One region of the Paenibacillus sp. CF095 genome, then DNA from elsewhere that is predicted to be linked to it. Evidence: riboswitches for the same ligand, from Rfam matches in the RefSeq annotation. Region 1 holds a riboswitch; each other region holds the start of a gene.
What was found. A riboswitch is a leader RNA that binds a small molecule or an ion and turns the genes downstream of it on or off. The one in region 1 is predicted to bind thiamine pyrophosphate.
Positions count from the first base shown of each region.

Region 2: another riboswitch for thiamine pyrophosphate. It lies ahead of BLS69_RS26815 (ABC transporter substrate-binding protein); the one in region 1 lies ahead of BLS69_RS19290 (ECF transporter S component).
Region 3: another riboswitch for thiamine pyrophosphate. It lies ahead of BLS69_RS05925 (thiamine phosphate synthase); the one in region 1 lies ahead of BLS69_RS19290 (ECF transporter S component).
Region 4: another riboswitch for thiamine pyrophosphate. It lies ahead of thiC (phosphomethylpyrimidine synthase ThiC); the one in region 1 lies ahead of BLS69_RS19290 (ECF transporter S component).

Region 1 covers NZ_FMZN01000001.1:4,376,786-4,382,181, forward strand. The annotation lists gene BLS69_RS19285 (ABC transporter ATP-binding protein) at 1-1,129, opposite strand, end outside; gene BLS69_RS19290 (ECF transporter S component) at 1,130-1,723, opposite strand; TPP riboswitch at 2,081-2,191, opposite strand; gene BLS69_RS19295 (copper amine oxidase N-terminal domain-containing protein) at 2,352-3,305, shown strand; gene BLS69_RS19300 (pectate lyase) at 3,486-4,154, opposite strand; gene BLS69_RS19305 (radical SAM/SPASM domain-containing protein) at 4,504-5,379, opposite strand.
Region 2 covers NZ_FMZN01000005.1:138,434-143,829, reverse strand. The annotation lists gene BLS69_RS26830 (DUF2798 domain-containing protein) at 1-222, opposite strand, end outside; gene BLS69_RS26825 (VOC family protein) at 397-783, shown strand; gene BLS69_RS26820 (NAD-dependent epimerase/dehydratase family protein) at 801-1,556, shown strand; TPP riboswitch at 1,702-1,814, shown strand; gene BLS69_RS26815 (ABC transporter substrate-binding protein) at 2,036-3,076, shown strand; gene BLS69_RS26810 (thiamine-binding protein) at 3,293-3,583, shown strand; gene BLS69_RS26805 (ABC transporter permease) at 3,583-4,341, shown strand; gene BLS69_RS26800 (ABC transporter ATP-binding protein) at 4,379-5,278, shown strand; gene BLS69_RS26795 (TatD family hydrolase) at 5,364-5,396, shown strand, end outside.
Region 3 covers NZ_FMZN01000001.1:1,334,818-1,340,213, reverse strand. The annotation lists gene BLS69_RS05940 (thiazole synthase) at 1-633, opposite strand, end outside; gene thiS (sulfur carrier protein ThiS) at 636-839, opposite strand; gene thiO (glycine oxidase ThiO) at 836-2,008, opposite strand; gene BLS69_RS05925 (thiamine phosphate synthase) at 2,026-2,721, opposite strand; TPP riboswitch at 2,915-3,024, opposite strand; gene BLS69_RS05920 (ABC-F family ATP-binding cassette domain-containing protein) at 3,100-4,650, opposite strand; gene BLS69_RS05915 (hypothetical protein) at 4,789-5,396, opposite strand, start outside.
Region 4 covers NZ_FMZN01000009.1:55,139-60,534, forward strand. The annotation lists gene BLS69_RS30230 (alpha/beta hydrolase) at 79-1,104, opposite strand; gene BLS69_RS30235 (IclR family transcriptional regulator) at 1,464-2,207, shown strand; TPP riboswitch at 2,358-2,471, shown strand; gene thiC (phosphomethylpyrimidine synthase ThiC) at 2,892-4,676, shown strand; gene BLS69_RS30245 (hypothetical protein) at 5,048-5,396, opposite strand, start outside.

The sequences.
Region 1 (5,396 bases):
CTGCAAGCTGCTCCGTTTTGCCAAAAGGCTGGCCTTCAACCTCATAATGACCAGTTGTTTTCAGGATATTCATCAGAGATAACAACAATGAACTCTTTCCAGCTCCATTAGCACCGACAATACCAATCCAGTCTCCATGCCATACTTCGGCCTGCTCCACCTGAATGAAGGGTGTTTTCCCACGCCATCCGGTGAACTGCTTCAAGTCCAGTGCAGGCTGATAGGTGGGTGATACAGGCGATAAGGATGAGACGTGAGATATGGGGGATATACCCGGTGTATCGGATAAGCCAGACGGTTGCTGTGCTTCCAAGTTTGAGATGCCGTGATCCACACACACTTGAAGCTCTCCAAAAGCACTTCCCTCTTCTTCCTTAGCTGCCTGCTCGTGCTCATCCCACACACCCGGATACCAGATTCCATAAGCCTTCAGCTTGCACCGTTCATCCGTAAATACCTGCTGTGCTGGCCCATCCGCCACGATCTTTCCTTCAGGTGATAACACAATAATTCGGTCGACCATATCCACAATCTCATTAATTTTGTGTTCAACAATGATGATCGTTTTGTCACTGGCGATCCGTTTGACGGTATCCCACACCTGGGAAGTCCCCTCATCATCCAGCAGTGCAGTGGGTTCATCCAAAAACAATACCTCCGGGTCCATGGCAAGCATCGAAGCAATCGCAAGACGCTGCTTCATCCCCTGAGACATGGACTGGATCAATATACGATTCTGTTCAAAGGATAACCCCACTTGTTTCAGATAATATTCAATTAGAGTAGGCATCTCTTCACGCGGAATATTTCGGTTTTCCAGAACAAATGCGATCTCTTCATCCGTAAAGGACATACAGAACTGGGTATCCGGATCTTGAAAGACCACTCCTGCTTTGGCGGGAACCTGAATATCATCACATTTCATCGGAATCTCAACCGAACGTGGTATCAGACCGCTCAGAATTTGCAATAACGTCGATTTACCGGAGCCACTCGGGCCAAGCAACAGCACTTTCTCTCCTTGACGCACAGAAAGAGACAAGCCTTGAAATACCAAGGCTTTCTCTCCCGGGAACTTGCATCTTAGATTTGTCACACTTACCGCTTGCGAATTCCCCTCTCCGCTCATCTAATCCAACGCCTCATAATCCTGTTTGGATACCGGTCTGAGGGAGCGTGTTACACCGGTCAGTTCCAATGCTTTGGCGAGATAATAAGCAAACACTCCGGCAATCAAGATGCTTCCAATGAAGCGGAATCCGATAAATAACGTATAATTCCAGGCCGAGAGTGAATCAATATACCCGTATTGATAATCCAGCAAAAGCGAAGCCGCTGCGGCTCCTATGGCTGCAAGACAGGTGACAAACAGATTGGTTTTTCGATACAAAAATGCGGCGAAGAATATCTCGGCTCCCAATCCTTGCAACAGACCGTATACAAGTGTGGACATGCCCCATTCACTACCCAGAAAAGCACTTACCGTTGAAGCCGCAACTTCAGCAAGAATAGCCACGCCTGGTTTACGAATGATAACAAAAGCAAACGTGCCCGCCATAAACCACATGCCGTAGATCATCTGCTCCGCATGAACGCCAAATGGTTTCATCAAGTCATATGTAGGTCCCCATATCTTGTAAATCACCCCAAACACCACTGCGATCACGATGGTTACCAGAATATCCGTTAGTTTCAATCGCTTGTTGCCTGCTGTTGTTGCCATGTTCTCTACGTCCTTCCTTTGTTCCCTGTGGGGGTTGTAAAAGTGTGTGTTCAAAAAGACTGGTTTTCAGTACCAAGAAGATGGGATAAATTCCATATTCGATGCTGATGATGCCGTCAGGCACCCTTCGTAGTCAAAAGCAGACTTTTTGAACAACCTCTAAAAAATAAACGAAAAAGCCTCCCCGGTTCCGGGCAGGCCTTACGTACAGTGTACAATCCTCACAATGATGTAATGGATGGATGTCGAAAATAAATACGGAATATCAACCAGCACCCCTCCGCCCTGGCAGATACATCACCACAGTTCAAAGAGGTCTGTTGTTCATCCACGTTCATTCCCACAATTCACCCTTACATATCGCAAATCCATGTTCTCTACGCTGGCATTACCCAGATCAGATGTACGGTCAGCGGCACAAGGCCACTCTCTCAGCCCAACTTCATTGAGCTCCCGGTTCACTTATTTCATTGCTTCTAATGTACATCAGATGGGTATTTGTGGCAATCCCTAGAAAAAGCTTTATTTGGGGTAACAGGGAAAAGGACATCGGATGGTTCACTTTCCATAATATGAAACATTTAGGTTATGTAGTCCGTCTTAAACATTAGAAGGGAGATTGATAGTGATGAAAGATTACAACTCTGTTTGGCAGCTTAAAACATGGAAAATGGTCCTTGCCGCTTCGATACTCACCGCAGGCACGGCACCTGCCTTACTCTCATCCACTGTGGCGGAAGCCGCAGCAACCAAACCTAAACCGACAGCTTATATTAACAATGTTCAAGCTCAATATGATGTTGTCATACGGCAGGGTATTACGTACGTGGCATTGACGGAGCTTCAATTCCTCGGCAACTATACGTTTGGTTACAATAACAAAACAAAAGAGATCAGCATTAACACAGGCAGCGATAAGTATGTCCTTACACCTAACAGCAAAACAATGAAGAAAAACGGTCAGAATGCGACATTATCCTCCGCGCCGATTTTGGTGAATGGTAAAGCGATGCTTCCGCTCCGTGCCATCGGTGAAGCTTTTGGTGCCAAGGTGCAGTGGAACCAGAAGGCCAAGGAAGCCTACATTTACACTACCGATGCTACGATTGTAAAAGAATATAACAGTTCCGATCTGACTGTGGCGCGTGAAGCCGCACTGCATCTGCCCCGCTTTTCTGAACTGGGACAAGCACGTCTGGACATTCGCAACCCTTTGGGTCCGGTGGATTCATCCATTGAATACATTTTTGAACAAGACAAAAAAGATCGTTTCTTCGTTGTTGAGGATAACGATCTGATCAGTTATTATATCCTTAAAAATGGAAGTGCCTTGCTACAGTGGCAGGCCAACATCAGCAAAAGTGCCGGAACCATCGGTGACCTGTTCTTTATTAAAACCAAAGCCGTTGCTGAAGCAGGGACTCGTCCTTCCGTAGCAGGTCAAACACTCGTATCATTCAAGTACTCTCGCATGCTTGAAGAAACCTTTTACGAAATCATGAACAAATTGGGCTCTATTGATACCGGTTCTGTTGTCCCCGAGAAAGGCAAAGTCATCGTTGAAGTTCCGGGAGAGAAATAATTTGAGCATCCTCTATAAAACATCACTCAGCAAAACTATACTATGACATCTGCATTACAAAGAGCGCACTCAAAGTCATTGTGGCAATGACCTTGGGACGCTCTTTTTGGCGTTATATTTTAACTTCGAGTTACAAGCAAAGCTTAAACTTTTACCAACTCCAGGGATCCAATCTCCTGTCTAATATTGCGTGTTCCCAGACTGGCTCGTTTTTCCTGAAGCAAACCCCTTGAACAACGTTGGTACTTTGGAATAACGGGTATTCGTAATTTTGCCTTGTGATGTACTGCTGTCTGTACGCATAATCGAATCTTTCACATTGGAAATGTTGGAGTTATCCAGCGTCATGTTAACTGCAAAGGAAGTTCCACCATTTTGGCGAACCAGTTTGCCAATATCATCCGCACGGAAGTTTTTGATGTTAATTGTTCCAGCTGCATTCATCTGGAACACTTTATCATAGGCCTTGTACGCTGCCCCACCGGTAATGTTAACCGTTCCGGCGGACTTCAATGTCAGAGCATCCTCGCCCACGTCCTCCCAGACTACATTCGAAATATTACAGCTACCATAACAGTGAACACCATCGGCAGCAGGTGATCCAATATTTACATTTTTGAGTGTGGCCCCTGCCTCCAGGCGGAAGACTGGTTTCTGACCCTCAGCTTGAGATCCGTCGCCCAGTGTGGAAGGATTGGCTACAAATGTTTTACCTTGGCCGTCATAGGTCGTGCCCTTTGGAACCACAATGGTTGAATTTACAACGGTAGGTGCAGCCGCAGCCGGAACGGCACCAAATATAGAAGCAACCAAACCAGCGGACAGCAACAACGTCAATATTTTTTTCATAACTTAATTCCTCCCTTATTCTCTCGTTTTTTGGTAGTGTACAAGTCTGGGCTTGTACTGGAAGTTCGCCAGAGGTGCACCTCTGCCCAACTCACAACCTAATCCTACCAAATAAGGAAGGTAACTAGAATAATCATTAGATCAGATATATCATGACATCGCACAATCCCTGTCATATCGGCATTTTTTGCATACCAGGTCCCTCAAGCAATATGCTGATATCAACCTCAGGTATGCTCATTTGTAACGTTTGTATCCCTAACTTTAATCCCCGATAACAAAGAAAGACCACAACATTTATCTCCAAATGTGTGATCTTGAATGTCTTCTGGCTTGCTGATATAAGATATCAGGCTCCGAATCTCTGACGATAACCGCACTTTCGACACAACTCTTCCACAGCTTCCCGCCTGGAGAAGCCATATACCAGATTGTTCGCTCGCTCACCCTCAATAATCTCCGAGAATGACTTCTCGTGCACATTACCCAGGTTAATTACACCCTCGCCATCGAGACAGCATGGAACCACCGTTCCATCCACAAGCACAGCTGCCTGACCACGCAATGCATGGCAGAAGCCTTTGCCGTCATCTTCAGGTGCATCCAGACTTGGCCACTGGAACTCATGGTCCTGATTCAGGTATACATTCGGGGCAATTTTGACCCCGCTGCCTGGAACTACTTTTTCCTCAATGCAGAAGTCCAGATTGAACTCACGTTCCAATACTTCAAGGGTCTCCCGATTTCGATTCATCTGAGCATTTGTGAAGTTATCCTGCGTCAGATTCCACAGTCGGAATGAAATGATGACATTGTGCTTAACGGCCTCGTGTACAAAGGACAAAATATGACGCAGGTATCCGTCACGGTCGGTTGAACCTTCATGCCCATCGAAGCTGTGCAGGGAGAAATTCATCTGTCGCAGCGCCGGTTTGCCAAGCAATTTATGCTGAGTCTTGGGCAGCAGTGTACCATTCGTTGTAATGTTCACCTTGAGTCCCTTCTCATGTGCGGAATCGAGTAACAGATCTATTTTGGGATGCAACAAGGGTTCGCCTTTGACATGTAGATAAATATGATTGGTGTGTGGTTTAACTTGTTCCAGTATATTGTTGAAGACTTCAGGGTCAATGAATCCTTTGGCACGCTGTGTCTGCGGACAGAAGCTGCAAGCCAGATTGCAGATACTCGTGATCTCAATATATACTTTTTTGAACGTTTTCAACTCGGGTCCCCATTCTG
Region 2 (5,396 bases), on a different contig from region 1:
AGAAAATGCAATCTTTCTCGCCACAGGGCCAACAATGAAAGACTCCACCAGAAACGCGATGACAAAACATAATATGAATTGAAGCAGTATCTCAAGCGGGGACATTTTGCCGAGTAACCCACTGTGCCATAGATTGAAGAACATCATGACCAAGACCATTCCTGTACACATCATTAATCCGAAAATAATTTGTTCCTTCTTGCTTGTTGGCAATTCTCTCATCCTCTCTGTTTACCTTCGTAATTATAGAGATGAGGAAACCCACCACATAAGTGAACATTCTGTGAACAATTATAATTTTTCCAAATTAAAACCGGATTTGACAACCATGTAGTACAGCCCTATGATATCCCTTAAAATGGTAGAAAGATTCATAGTATAAGGAGGATTTGGATTATGAGTTTTCAAAAACGCATTGACCACGTCGGCATTGCTGTGCGTGATCTGGAGACCACGCTGCGTTTCTATACGGAGATTGTTGGTCTTGAATTGAAAGACCGGGTAACCCATACCAACGGCGTCATTCAGCTCGCCTTCCTTGGCTTCAATGGAAGTAATGAGACTGAGATTGAGTTAATTCAAGGTTACAGCGACAAGCTGCCTTCCGAAGGTACGGTACACCATTTTGCGATCCATGTAGATGATCTTGATTCTGAGTACAAACGCATCCAAGCCACCAAAGCCGTATTTATTGATGGAGAGATTATTACACTGCCTAACGGTTACCGCTATTTCTTCATCTATGGACCTGAAAAGGAATGGATTGAGTTCTTCCAGCGCTAAGAATTGGAGTTGATTTCATGAACATTTTAATTACCGGCGCAGCCGGGAAAATTGGCCGGGACTTGTCCCAACACTTGTCAGAAGCATATCACCTGCGACTAACGGATTTGAATATCGACAGACTGCATACGTATCAAGAAACCGACCATGAGATCATGACACTGGATGTGACAGACCCTGAAGCCTGTCAGCATGCTTGCGAAGGCATGGATGTGGTAGTACATCTGGCGGGAGACCCTTCCCCGAATGCCGGATTCTATGAATCGTTGTTGGACATCAATATCAAAGGTACATTTAATGTATTCCGTGCAGCTAAGGACCAAGGTGTGCAAAGAGTCATTCTGGCGAGCAGTGCACAGACGATTGAGGGGTATCCCATTGATGCTCAAGTCTATCCGGACATGCCAACACACCCACGGAATTTGTACGGGGTTAGCAAATGTTTTGGAGAATCGCTCGCTTCCTATTTTGCGTATACCGAAGGTTTACAAAGTGTAGCAATACGTATAGGTGCATATGATGATTTTCAACCGGACGGACCAGCGCTGGAAGCAAGGGATATGAGCGCGTATATTAGTCCGGCTGACTTGTGTGATTTGATGTTCAAAGCAATTACAGCTACCAATCTGGAGCCCTTCACCATACTGCATGGGATCTCGAATAATCGGTTTAAACGATTGAATCTGGAAACCACTCAGAAACAGGTAGGTTATGCCCCAAAATCCGATGCATTTGCACTCAGCCAGATTGCCTTATATGATTCGCCACGATAATTAATGAAAATAACACATCTAAACAGGCTGATATACATATGTATAACGGCCTGTTTGATAAGTTCATACGTGTCCCCATCCAGTTCCTGACTGGACACGTTCCACCCGCTGGCCTATAATTACACCTAGTAATGCCCGTAACTTCATAGTTTCCCAGGGGAGTCGGAATTGGCCGGCTGAGAGTGTATCCCACCAAGATACTAACCCTTAGACCTGATCTGGATCATGCCAGCGTAGGAATCGGAGTATATCGAAATGGCACAGCCCTATGGCTGAACGCCACCTCTCTAACGCCTGCACGCGTCCCGGAATACGGGACGCTTTTTTAATGTTCTTTTATATAGCCAGAGAGCTAAAAAAAGTGACGTTATTCAGATCTCAACTGGTATAAATCTGTTGATTTATGCAAGATGATTGGATATGAAGCCAAGGAGTACCCCGTGCCACTCGGCCGGACATATCGAAGGAGAGAATTACAGATGAAATGGCGTAGAACGATGGGATTGATGCTCTTATGCGTGCTTATGGTGACTGTAGCCGCATGTGGCGGCAAAGAAGCTGCCCCGGCAGAACAGAACAGCAACACAAATGCGGAAAGCAGTAACAAAGGTGACACTGCCGCCCTGAAAGATATTAAAGTGGTGCTCGACTGGACACCGAATACGAATCATACCGGCCTATATGCGGCTGTAGATCAAGGTTTTTACAAGGCTGAGGGCTTGAATGTAGAGATTGTACAACCAGGTGCCGGTGGCGCAGATACAATGGTTGCCTCGAATGAAGTGCCTTTTGGCGTAAGTTATCAGGAGAGTGTAACTCAAGCCCGCACACAGGGTGTTCCATTGGTCTCCATCGCAGCAGTTATTCAGCATAATACATCCGGGTTCGCTGCTCCGGCGGATCGGAATATCAAATCACCGAAAGATTTTGAAGGTAAAACCTATGGCGGTTGGGGTTCCCCAGTCGAAGAAGCCGTGATGCAATCCATTATGGAAGGCGACGGAGCCGATGTATCCAAAGTGAAAAACATTAATATGGGTGACGCTGACTTTTTCACCGCAGTGAAACGGGACATTGATTTCGCGTGGATTTTCTACGCCTGGACAGGTATTGAAGCCGAACTGCGCGGAGAACCGATCGACATGTTATATGTGAAGGATTATTCAGATGCATTGGATTACTACACACCTGTCCTTGTAACAAACGAGCAGACGATCCAAAACGACCCTGAGTTGGTGAAAGCATTCCTGAAAGCCACTTCAGAAGGGTATCAATATGCGATTGATCATCCCGAAGACGCAGCGAACATTCTGATCAAGGCCGTACCGGATCTAGATAAAGACTTGGTACTGGCAAGCCAGAAATGGCTTAGTCCAAAGTACACGGATGACGCCCCGCGCTGGGGTGAGCAAAAGCAGGAAGTATGGCAGAATTACACCGACTGGATGTTTAGCAAAAAACTGCTGGATGAACAGATCGACGTGAGCAAGGCATATACGAACGATTTTTTACCCCAATAAAATTTGCTTAAGTTTAACTTTTTTACACAAGAACGAAGAGTGCAGAACCCATCTGAAGAAGCGAAGCGCTCACCTTTATCCCCGGATTTCCTCCATTGAAATTCATTAAAGAAATCCGGGGATAACAGTGATCGTAAGAGGGTACTGCAATCGGAGTGATGAGTGTAAACCTGGTTCAATTCATGCAATTTATCACGAAAGGAAAAGTGATCTCTCATGGCAAGCACATTACTTAGCATTCAGGTTATTCCCAAAACGCCAAATGGCGAGAATTCTTACCCTTATGTAGATCGCGCCATTGAAGTTATTCAGCAATCCGGCCTGAAATATCAGGTGAACGCGCTCGACACCACGATGGAGGGGGAACTGGAGGAACTGCTGGAGGTTGTCCGTAAAATGCACGAGGTACTCGTGGAGGCTGGCAGCCCAAGCATCATCTCCCAGATCAAAATCGCCCATAGCCCTACCGGCTTCAGCATGGACACCCTGACGGAGAAGTATCGCTAATGCCTGCCTATTTCAAAAGTGTATGGCCGCCCATTGTGGCGGTTATTCTCTTTATAGCGATATGGCAGGGAGCCGTCTCCCTCTTCCATATTGAGAAATGGATGCTGCCTGCACCGTCCGACATCGCCCGCGAAGCGGCAACCCAGGCCGAACGGCTTGGCATGCACGCTTCCGCAACCATTCAGTTAACGCTGATTGGATTCGCGGCTGGCACAGCGGTCGGATTACTGATAGCGATGGTGCTGCATTTGGTCCCTTTTCTCAAGTCAGCCCTGTACCCTTTACTTATTCTTAGTCAAAATATCCCGACCATCGCGCTCGCGCCACTCCTGTTAATCTGGTTCGGATTCGGGCTGTTGCCCAAGCTGATTACGATCATCCTCGTCTGCTTCTTCCCTGTTGCAGTGGCGGCGATGGATGGCTTGACCCGTACTGACGCGGCGATGATGAACTATATGCGCATGGCTGGTGCGAAACGTCATCAGATTTTCTGGAAGCTGGAGCTTCCCCATGCGCTGCCATCCGTGTTCTCCGGTGTCAAAATCGCCGCTACCTATAGCGTGATGGGTGCCATCATTGCCGAATGGATTGGTGCAGACAAGGGTATTGGTTATTATATGATGCTGCAAAAGTCGGCTTATCGCACCGATCGTTTATTCGTGGCAATCATGATTATTGTCGCTCTCAGCTTACTGCTCTTCCTGCTCATTGCACTACTGGAGAAGCTGCTCGTGCGCTGGCGGCCACAGAAGCGGTAGTAAAGATGTAATCTGTATATTAGGAAGTGATGACCATATGAATCGGCAACAGGAAAAACAAGTCCAGCCTGGACGAGGAGCAAGTGTAATGGAGCCAAAGTACGATGAAAAACTCCACCCGGCTACGCCTGATCGACCTGCCACTCCTGCTCCGGTTCCACCTGCACTGGACGTTGTTAATGTTCATGCATCATTCCGTGAACGGCGGAGCAGGTTACCGGTTCTGAACGGCCTGTCCCTGACTGTGGAGCAAGGCGAGTTTGTTGCTATCGTTGGACCTTCTGGCTGTGGCAAAAGCACCCTGTTCCATATCATCGGTGGTCTGCTGAAGCCACAGGAAGGCCAAGTGCTTATGAACGGTCAGAATGTAACGGGACAGCGTGGCAAGATTAGTTATATGCCGCAACAACCCGCTCTTTTCCCTTGGCGTACCATTGAAGACAATGTACTGCTTGCTGGTGAAGTAGCTTCAAGTGCTCCCCCTCGGGCCGAAGCACTTGCGGAAGCTCGTAAGTGGTTAAGCAGCGTGGGTCTTGCCGGGTTTGAGCAGGCCTATCCTCATATGCTGTCGGGCGGAATGCAGCAGCGTGCTGCTTTTCTGCGCGCCCTGCTCAGTCCGCAGGAGCTGATGCTACTGGACGAACCCTTCAGCGCACTGGATGCACTGACACGTAGCGACATGCAGCGCTGGCTACTTGATATCTGGGAACAGAACCGCCGCTCGGTGCTGTTCATCACCCATAATATCGAAGAAGCATTACTGCTAGCGGATCGGGTCTATGTATTATCCAACCGACCTGCAACAGTGTTGCACGAGGTACATGTTCCTTTTGATCGCCCAAGACGAGAAGAAATTACGGAGGAATCCGCTTTTCTGGAGCGTAAACGGCAGATTGCTCAGTGGATGAGAGAAGAACAGCAGAAAGCCCGCCTATAATAATAGCGCGGGTTTTTAAAGTTATTATTTTCCTTTATTGGGTGATCCACCATAAGAAATTCTGCGTAACATAGTTAGAATATAAATGACCACAAGGAGGAATTCCCGCGTGCATTCT
Region 3 (5,396 bases), 3.0 Mb from region 1:
TGATCCGGATACGGCTGTATTTAACAATACGCCAGCTGCACCAAGTTCCATCGCATAAGCAGCATCTTTGGGGGAGCGCAATCCTGCATCCACAATTACAGGTACAACAGCCTGCTCAATGATGATCTCAAGGTTATAGGGATTGATGATGCCTCTGCCAGCTCCGATAGGAGAAGCGCCAGGCATTACAGCATGTACGCCAAGCAATTGCAGCCTTTTGGCCAGAATGACATCATCTGAAATATAAGGCAATACAGTGAAGCCCTTTTCAAGCAAAATTTCACAAGCCTTGTACGTTTCAATCGGATCTGGGAGTAACGTCATTCCATCTCCGATGACTTCGACTTTTATCATATCACAAAGTCCTGACGCCCGCGCAAGCTCGGCAATTCGCACCGCCTCTTCCGCATTGGATGCTCCAGCCGTATTCGGAAGAAGAGTGTATTTGTCCAGATCCAATGTATCCAGGAAATGCTTCTGGTTGCGCTCCTCCAGATTCAGACGACGAACAGCAAAGGTTAAAACTTCCGTTTCAGATGCTTCCACAGCCTGACTTTGCACTTCCAGATCCGAAAACTTGCCTGTTCCGAGCAACAATCTGGACTCAAACGTATATTTACCAATGTTCAACATCATCAACCGCCTCCTACAAAATGTACAATCTCGATTCGATCGCCTTCTCTTAATGCCGTCGTTTCATGATACTCACGGGTTAAAATATGCTTGTTCAGCTCTACAACTACAGTCTTGACTTGCAGATCAAAAGATTTAAGCAGTTTATCCACACGATTCAATCTGTCTTCAATCTCCATCCGTTGACCATTAACGATGATATTCACTGCACCACTCCCTTTCTGTTCAATCGCTCCGGACTCAGCGCCTCAATTCCGAGTTCTTCTGAGCTTTTGCCAGCGAGCAACTCAGCGATAAGCCTTCCTGTTATCGCACTAAGCAAGATACCGTTGCGGTAATGCCCAAAGGCGGCGAACAGCCCTGGTATACTCTTGCAAGCACCTATATAAGGCAATCCATCTGGAGTTGCCGGTCTTACGCCTGCCCACGCTCGTATAAATTGTGCTTCTTTCATCCCAGGCACCCAGTGGGTAGCCGCTGTTAGCAGCTTCTGAACACCCTGTACAGAAACGTTCAGATCGGTTCTGCCTGGCAGACTGGTTGCCCCGAGCCAAACTTCGCCATTAGCTTTGGGAACAATATAGATATCCTCTGCATACACCGTTCTGTCAGGTCTGTACCCAGCATGTTCATCTGAGAACTGAACGGCGGCTATTTCTCCTTTTACCGACCACACAGGCATGCTCAGATTCACATGTCTCATCAACTCTTCACTCTGTAATCCAGCCGCTATAATGACATGTTTGCATCTCATCTCACCGATCGATGTGGTGATTCCCTGCACGCCATGTTCGTTTGCTTGCACACGTATATCCTGTATGTCCTCCATAACCCGTGCTCCCAATGCTTGAGCGGATTCAGCATATGCCTTCGTTAGATGGACTGGAAGAATCTCACTCTCGTAAGGTCTGTAGTAGGCTCCATACGTATCTCTGTTAAGCCATGATGCCTCCTGTTGCACAACGGAACGATCCCACCATACCTCATCAGCAGAAGCAGACAACGCAGACTTCCGATTGTCCTTATAACTACTTAATTCACTGTATGAACGAAAAGGAGTTAGGAATCCCTGGCATTGCAGGCCAGTCTCTACCTCACTGAGTGTAGCCATTAGCACCTGTTGCTCGATAAGTAACTGTCTACTCTGTCTGGCAAGCTTAGCCATCAAAGGATGAGCAAAATCCTCACTGCCTGCCGCCAGCATTCCAGCCGCCGCGCAAGAAGTGCCTCCTGCAATCGCCGAACGCTCCAGCAACAGCACATCCTGTCCACGGGAAGCAAGCTCATAAGCGATAGCACAACCAACAACGCCTCCACCTACAATAATCGTTTCTGCATGAAACTTATCCGGTTTATCAATAACGATCTCTTTCATCCTCTCATCTCCTTGATTCAGGGACTCAGACTTTCTGTAGCAACGATAGCCTGCCTTAATAATGCAGCCGCCCGATCCGGTGACTCGCTCGCCCATACATTCGAGATCACGGCGACTCCCTGTGCCCCTGCAGAGCGAATAGCGTGAATGTTTCCCGGTCCGATACCCCCAATCGCCATGACAGGAATGGAGACACGCCTGCACACTTCAGCAAGAGCATGTAATCCTCTGGGGTCAAGATCAGGCTTACTGTTGGTTGAGTAGACATGCCCGAAGAAAAGATAATCGGCTCCCCGTTCTTCAGCGATTTTTGCCTCATCGATTGAATGAACAGATACACCCAGACGAAGGCGCTGCACATTGCTTATAACAGCAGGGTTATAATTTCGTATCGCATCTTGCCCCCAATGTACACCGCCATAAATGTCATTCTGTGAAGGAAGTTCTGAACTATTGATAACAATGCGGCAAGATGGAATGCCAACGCTACGCAGACTTTGAGCCCAACCGATCTTGTCTTGCCATGTGAGTTGTTTTTCTCGTATGTGAATATAGTCCACCAAAGGCCAAACGTCCTTTGCAGCTTTTACAAAAGATGCCTGATCCCCTGCACCCGTAGATACAACATGCAATTCAAATGATTCTTGAACATGTTCATGAGAAATTACCGTACTGTTCATCTCCTTCCAGACTTGAATGCTATGAAAACACAAAAAAGCCACTCCCGTAGGGGAGTGGCTGCGTATTAATTATAGGACCAGATGACTGACTGATACATACAGTTCATTTCGTGCAATAAAGCTATAGACCTTATAGCCATAACGTTATACACGCAACTGCATGTTTCAATTTACTAAGCAAGACGGTTGAATTCTTTCGAATTGCCGTTTGCTCACGTCATTCACTGAAACGCGCTCGCCACTTCCCTACGCTGGTATGATCCAGATCAGGTGCAAAGGGTCCGGAATCGCATTCTTCCATCTCAGCCGCATCGTGCGGCCCCCCTAGTGTTCATATGAAGTTGTAGCCTATGTTACCATAGACGGTTTTTTTTGTCACCGTCATTTCTGTTAAACATTGTCTTGAATCGTTTAGTTTTTCTCAGACCATTCTTCGACATTCCATGTTTTGGTGACCCATCCCTCGTAGAAATCAGGTTCATGAGATACCACTAACACCGTTCCCTTGAATTCTTTCAAAGCACGCTGCAACTCCGCTTTGGCTGTGACATCCAGATGGTTCGTCGGCTCATCGAATAGAATCCAATTGCTTTCACGCATCAAGAGTTTGCATAAACGAACCTTGGCTTGTTCTCCACCACTCAGCATATTAAGTGGACGAGTAATGTGCTCATTTTTCAACCCGCAGCGAGCGAGATGACCTCGGACCTCATTTTGGGTCAAATGTGAAAATTCATTCCAGACATCCTCAATCGGCGTGATATTCCCAGCACGAACCTCCTGCTCAAAATAGGCTGTTTCGAGGTAATCTCCTAAGAAAGTCTTTCCACTGAGTGGAGATATTTTTCCCAGGATGGTTTTCAACAGCGTCGATTTACCCACACCATTACAACCTACGATGGCAATTTTCTCACCACGTTCGATTGTCATTGTCATCTTAGGCAGCAAAGGATACGTATATCCAATTTCAAAATCAATACCCTCAAAGACCGTTTTACTGCTCGCACGGGCATCCTTGAATTTGAACGTTGGTTTGGCCGCTTCATCTGGGCGATCAATACGTTCAATTCTGTCCAGCTGTTTCTCCCGACTCTTCGCTCGACCTGAAGTTGAAGCACGTGCCTTGTTACGCTGAATGAAATCTTCCTGCTTCTTGATGTACTCTTGCTGTTTCTCGTATGCATCAATATGCTGGGCTTTATTCATATCAGCCATCTCGAGGAACTTGTTATAGTTCGCTGCGTATCTCGTTAATTTGGCAAATTCCAAATGATAAATGACATTTACGACTTCATTCATGAATTCCGTGTCATGGGAGATTAAAAGAAACGCGTGCGGGTAGTCCTTCAGGTAACGTGACAGCCATTCAATGTGCTCTACATCCAGATAGTTGGTCGGCTCATCCAGCAAAAGAGCTGTAGGTTTCTCAAGCAGAAGCTTGGCAAGAAGCACCTTGGTACGTTGTCCACCACTTAGAGCTGCGACATCCCGATCAAGACCAATTGCGGACAAACCAAGACCATTGGCCATCTCTTCCACTTTTACGTCAATCAGATAAAAGTCGCCCTGTTCCAGTTGTTCCTGAATATCGCCCATCTCTTCCAGCAACTGCTCCAGCTTATCTGGATCTGCATCTGCCATCTGGTCCGTAATATTCATCATTTCTTTTTCCAATTCAAGCAACGGAAGGAATGCATCCTTAAGCACGTCACGAATGGTTTTGCCTGGGGTAAGCTTCGTGTGCTGATCCAGATATCCATAACGGACCTTAGGTGTCCATTCCACTTTTCCACTATCTTTAAGCAATTTACCGGTAAGGATGTTCATTAATGTGGATTTACCCACACCATTGGCACCAACAAGTCCTACGCGCTCTCCGGCAAGTAAACGAAATGATACATTTTTAAATAACGTGCGATCTCCAAAATTGTGACTTACGTTCTCTACTGACAATAAACTCATAAGATGAGGTTGCTCCTATCTATTAGACATTACTTTTGTTATTGTTCCGAAACCCTATTCTAGCACAGGTCCCGTCTTTTCTGAAAGTAATGTAAACAGTTCAAGAACCTCTTACATGATTTTGTCATACAGGCTACCCTAACGATTAGAGCATTTATATTCGAAATAGCCTTGCGCAGCTGCTTGTCTTGCGTCTGTGAACACCTCTTCAGCACGGTAACCATTACCACATGTGGAGGGGTAATAGTACCTGATACCCGTTAAAGGATCTACCCCACCTACGATGGCCGTTTTCTTCACAAGTCTGCCTCCACCGATCGCATAATTGTTGATCTTCTGGTCACCCACACCTATACCTTGGATAAAGGCCATAATCCCTGTATCGTTAATGGAGTTGTACCAATCTTCCTGCGCAACCAGGGGCATCGTGAACGTATAGGAAATACCGTTCTTTCTGGCAAACTCATTATGGCGGTTAATCACATCAGCCAGATCATCCTGCACAGTAGTCACAATCCGGCTTAGTCTAACTTGTTCAAATACGCTGGTATTCTGAAGTAAAGGAATCTGTGTGCTTGAGGCCAGTTCTTTTTGAAATCCTTCAATCCATTTCCCTGCGTTTGCGTCATAGGCATATACGTAGTCGTCCAGTGTAAAGTTAATACTGTTACCATTAGAATCTGAATATGTATAAGGTTTCTTGGGGCTCCACACTTGCCTGAAAGAATCTTCACGGTTACCCGTCA
Region 4 (5,396 bases), on a different contig from region 1:
CTGTTGTCCTATGAGTGCAAAAAAAAGAGCCCCTGAGGGGCTCAAAAATCAACGGAAAATTCGATGATTGAAATTTAATTATTCTCCATTATTCGTGTTCTGCACATCGTCACTGCTTGTCTTCGTTACATGACTCAGGAACGTTGAGACACGGCGCAGATATTCCTTTGGATGCTCCCGGAAGATCAACTCATGGTGCGCATCCTGGACAATCCATACATCCGAGTACGGATTGGTCTGGTTGGCGGCGAGCTGCTCTGCAATCGGGTAAGGCGCTTTCTCGTCTTCCGTACCATGGATAAAGAAAATCGGGAACGGATAATCTTCCTTTTTCACTTCCTGATACGGGATCTGTTGCAATCCGGTACCATTCAGAACAGGGAACAACAGATTCATGATCTCGAGTGTGGGCTGACGCGGGAGATCGATCTGGTTATGAATGTTGTGGTACAGTGTATCCGGCTCAAGCAGGAACGTACTGTCCAGAATCATCGCATCCACTTCCTGTGTAATCAGTCCAGTTTGAAGCGCCGTACCGGCACCCATGGAGAAACCCCAGACAACCAGTTCCTGTGCACCGCGCTGCTTGGCAAACTGGATGGCACCCAGCAATTGCTGTGACTCAGCTTTGCCACCTGTGGCTACAGCTTTGTTCACCTGTGAGGCGAAGCCATAATCGAACATGACCACGTTGAACCCAAGTTGATGGGCATAGTGTGCCAGGTCATACATAGGTACCCATGTTTCTTCACGATTGGCACCATAGCCGTGACTGAAAATAATCGTTTTGCTTGCAGCATTATCAGCAGGTATATACCATCCCTGCATCGTGCGGCTGCCATCTGCTGCCGGGAACGTGATGTCTTCATACTTCATGTTCTTGGCTTGCATCGGATTGGAGAAGACAGGCGCTACCGTTGGATTGGATAATACCCATGCGATATAACCATGCAGTGCGATAAAACAAAACAGTAGAAAAAATACAACGGAGAGCAGCAACGCTACGATAATATGTTTGAACCGAATCAGCCTCGGTGATAGGGAAGAGGGCAGATCGGACACTTTTGTATGCAGCGGGGCTTCGCTCTGGGATGTTGGATACATGAATGCCCCTCCTTTGAAGTTCAGTTGAAGATAACAACGACATGAAAAGAGAATTGCGTCGATTTCAGAGCCTGCTTCAGAGCGATATCTTAATGTAATATATCTTTATCGTATGTTCCAGTATAGTCAAAGTCAATTGATTGAGGGCATTTGTTACGCAATTGTTATATAGTTCTTAAGATATATGGGTAACATTACCTTAGTGTGTAAATTACAGGGGATTAAGTCTTATAAAAAGGAAAAATTTACAGGTTGGCCTATTTTGATTTTGGCTCTTTTTGGTTTACAGATGAGACCGTTTCTCATATAATTTATGTAACCAAGTTTCATGTGATGAAACATGAGGAGGGCATTATGCCATGGAAGATCGCAAGTTAACCGTCCGGGCTGTGGAACGGGCGCTGGATATATTATTATGTTTTACCACACGCAGTGATCTGGGACTCACCGAAATTGCCAGCCAGATCGGCTTGCACAAAAGTACAGTGCACCGTTTGATGGCTACGCTGGAGGATCGAGGGTTCGTGATCCGTGATGCAGCAACAGAGAAGTACCGACTTGGCATCCGAATCTGGGAACTGTCGGCTCATATGTCCCGCAGTGATGATCCCGCTATTCTGCTGCTGCCTGCGATGGAGCGACTGAGAGATCGATTGGGGGAGACCGTGAGTCTGTACCTGCGTGATGGGAGTGAACGGATACGGATTCAGGCTGTGCAAAGTGATCAGGCGATTCGCCGAGTCGCCCCCGTTGGTGTTAGACTCCCGCTGTCTGTGGGCGCTTCCAGCAAAGTTTTGATGGCGTTTGCCACGGACGAGGATCGTGAAGAACTGATGAACGGCCCGGAATGGCCGGTGTTTATTGATCCCGCGGTGTATTTGGCGCAAATGGGAGATATCCGGGATAACGGATATGCGACGAGTTATGAGGAACGTGAGCCGGGAGCTGCCGCGGTATCTGTACCGATTATGGATCGCAGAGGCAATATTGCAGCTGCGCTCTCGGTCTCAGGGCCTGTCAGTCGACTCTCGCAGGAGACATTGCATGAATACGCACCTGTATTGAAGGATGCTGCTACGCAGATGGGGCTCATGTTATCCTGATGTTTATGTAAGTTTTTTTCTCCAATGGAGTTTGATCATTTGGAATATAAAGGTTGTTTTTATGTTCCGGTTGCGCTACTCTGTAATGGACGGCCCTACGGGGCCAGCTTCATTGAATATGAACGGCGGCTTATGTAAGCCGCAACTTACTAACGTTACTGGGGGAGTCCGAATTGTCCGGACTGAGACGGAATCGCTTGAGATTCCGGACCCTTTGCACCTGATCTGGATCATACCAGCGTAGGGAAGTAATCGGCGATATGACCTCAACCACCTCATGATGTGACCCTTGTAGTCTCCGTTAAGGAGCTGATTGAAGGTGCATTATTGGTGATGGACATAAAAGTCGGTTCCTTCGGGGACCGGCTTTTTTATATACAGTGAACGGGCGATATAGCGCGTACTCCATTGACTTCTTTTTTCAATAACCTGCGAAAGTGGGCTTGTATGATGAGAGAGAAGTCACCATAGATTCATGATCTGTGGCAGCCTCCGTCTGTTGTTAACTGTACATGAAAAGTGTCTCCCCTGGTCTGGCGTAGGATCGCTCTTTCTTCTCTGCATTGCGCATGATTTGGGACAGGTACGTAAGTAAGCTAATGACGATACCAACCAAACAAGCGACGAACACTGAGGAGGAGACAAGCGAACATGAGTACAGGAAATCAAACGGGACAACAAGCGATGGAGCAGGAACATAACGGTCAGCAGGTGGAAAAAGAAACAGGAGCGGCCGGACGGATTCAGCCCTTTCCGGGCAGCCGCAAAGTCTACATTCAGGGCTCACGGCCCGACATTGCTGTACCTGAGCGTGAGATAGCCCTTCATGACACGAATACTCCCCAAGGGGTGGAGCATAACGAACCGCTACGTGTCTACGATACGAGCGGGCCGATGACCGATCCCGGATTTCATGCCGATATCCGTGCAGGTCTACCAGCCCTGCGTACCCGCTGGATCACAGAGCGTGGCGATGTTGAAGCTTATCAGGGTCGTACGGTTAAACCGGAGGATAACGGACTAAAGCCCGGAGGGAAGAGAGCTGGAGCCGAAGAGTACCCTGGATTGCGTGGCAAACCGCTGCGAGCACAGACAGGACGCTGTGTGACTCAGATGCATTATGCGAGGCAGGGAGTCATTACGGCAGAGATGGAGTTTGCCGCCATTCGTGAGGGCGTAGAACCGGAATTTGTAAGGCAGGAGCTGGCGAGTGGACGTGCGATTCTGCCATCCAACATCAATCACCCGGAGAGTGAACCGATGTTAATCGGTCGTCATTTTCACGTGAAGATCAATGCCAACATAGGTAACTCTGCCGTATCTTCCTCCATCGAGGAAGAGGTGGAGAAGATGACCTGGGCGGTACGTTGGGGATCGGATACGGTGATGGATCTGTCCACAGGCAAAAACATTCATACCACCCGGGAATGGATCATCCGTAATTCACCTGTGCCGATTGGTACGGTGCCGCTGTATCAAGCGCTGGAGAAGGTGAATGGCGAAGCGGAAGCGCTGACCTGGGAGTTGTACCGTGATACGCTCATTGAGCAGGCAGAGCAGGGAGTGGACTACTTTACGATCCACGCAGGTGTACTGCTGCGTTATATTCCCATGACCGCCAAGCGGATGACAGGCATTGTGTCTCGCGGTGGGTCCATTATGGCAGCATGGTGCCTTGCGCATCATCAGGAGAATTTTTTGTACACCCATTTTGAAGAAATCTGCGAGATTATGAAAAGGTATGATGTGGCGTTTTCGTTGGGAGATGGACTTCGTCCAGGCAGTATCTACGATGCCAATGACGAAGCTCAGATGGCGGAACTGGCTACGCTCGGGGAACTGACGCAGATCGCATGGAAGCATGATGTGCAGGTGATGATCGAAGGGCCGGGTCACGTGCCGATGCATAAGATCAAAGAGAATGTGGACTTGCAGATGGAGATATGTAAAGAGGCACCGTTCTATACGCTGGGGCCGCTGACGACCGACATTGCTCCGGGATACGACCACATCACATCCGCCATTGGTGCGGCCATGATTGGCTGGTTCGGCACGTCCATGCTCTGTTATGTTACACCAAAAGAACATTTGGGCCTGCCCAACAAGGATGATGTGCGGGAAGGGGTCATCGCCTACAAGATTGCAGCCCACGCCGCCGATCTGGCAAAAGGCCATCCACGTGCTCAACGCCGGGATGATGCATTGTCCAAGGCGCGCTTCGAATTCCGCTGGCGTGACCAGTTTAACCTGTCACTGGACCCTGAACGTGCGCTGTCCTACCATGATGAGACGCTGCCAGCAGAAGGGGCCAAAGAAGCTCATTTCTGCTCCATGTGCGGACCGAAGTTCTGTAGCATGCGCATCACGCAGGACATTCGTGCCTTTGCCGCGGATAAAGGATTGTCCGAGAATGAGGCTGTAGCAGCGGGCATGCAGGAAAAGGCCGAGGAATATCGGACACGTTCCTAAGGGAGTCAGGTGATAAAGGTTTTTTGTAGCTTTAAATTATAAATACGGATTAATGTTTGGACAAGGCTAAACCCGCTTCACCGTAAATTTTGGATTCAATCCAACTTACGCCAAATCTGAAATAGGATGCCTGCGATGACAAATAGCACGCCATCAGATAGTTTAAGATTACTAGCATGTAGAAGTGCGGAAGAACCCATACCGACTAGGAATAAGATAAGAATATATAAAAATCGCATTAATTTATTCACCTCTCCTGTTGAGTGAAATGTGTAAAAGAGAACGATTTTTATATCGTTCTCTTTTGTGAGTTTTACTTTATATACTTTATTCTACCTTATACTACATAAATATATTTAACAAAGACTTTATTAATAATTAAAATTTTTAAGTGTACCTCTGGAATCATTATCAGCCGAGCCTGAGAAGCCAACCTCTAGAGCTCCAAAACTCAATCCTACACTGCCCGTACCTTTAATGTGGTAGTAATTGGATTGTATTTGAGATAGACCACTTTGATTTCCTTGCTTTTTATGTTCTATTGTAAAGACGGCAGAGGCAACCTGTTCTGTTATAATAATGCCCCCTTTGAGATCAGCATTGAATCCAACACCATTCTCACCAGTATATGAGAAATTACGTCCACTTCCTAAAGTTGTAAAAGTAGAGTTTCCGCTATACTTAACTTTATCTTCATAATACGCAGAACCTGGAACTGCT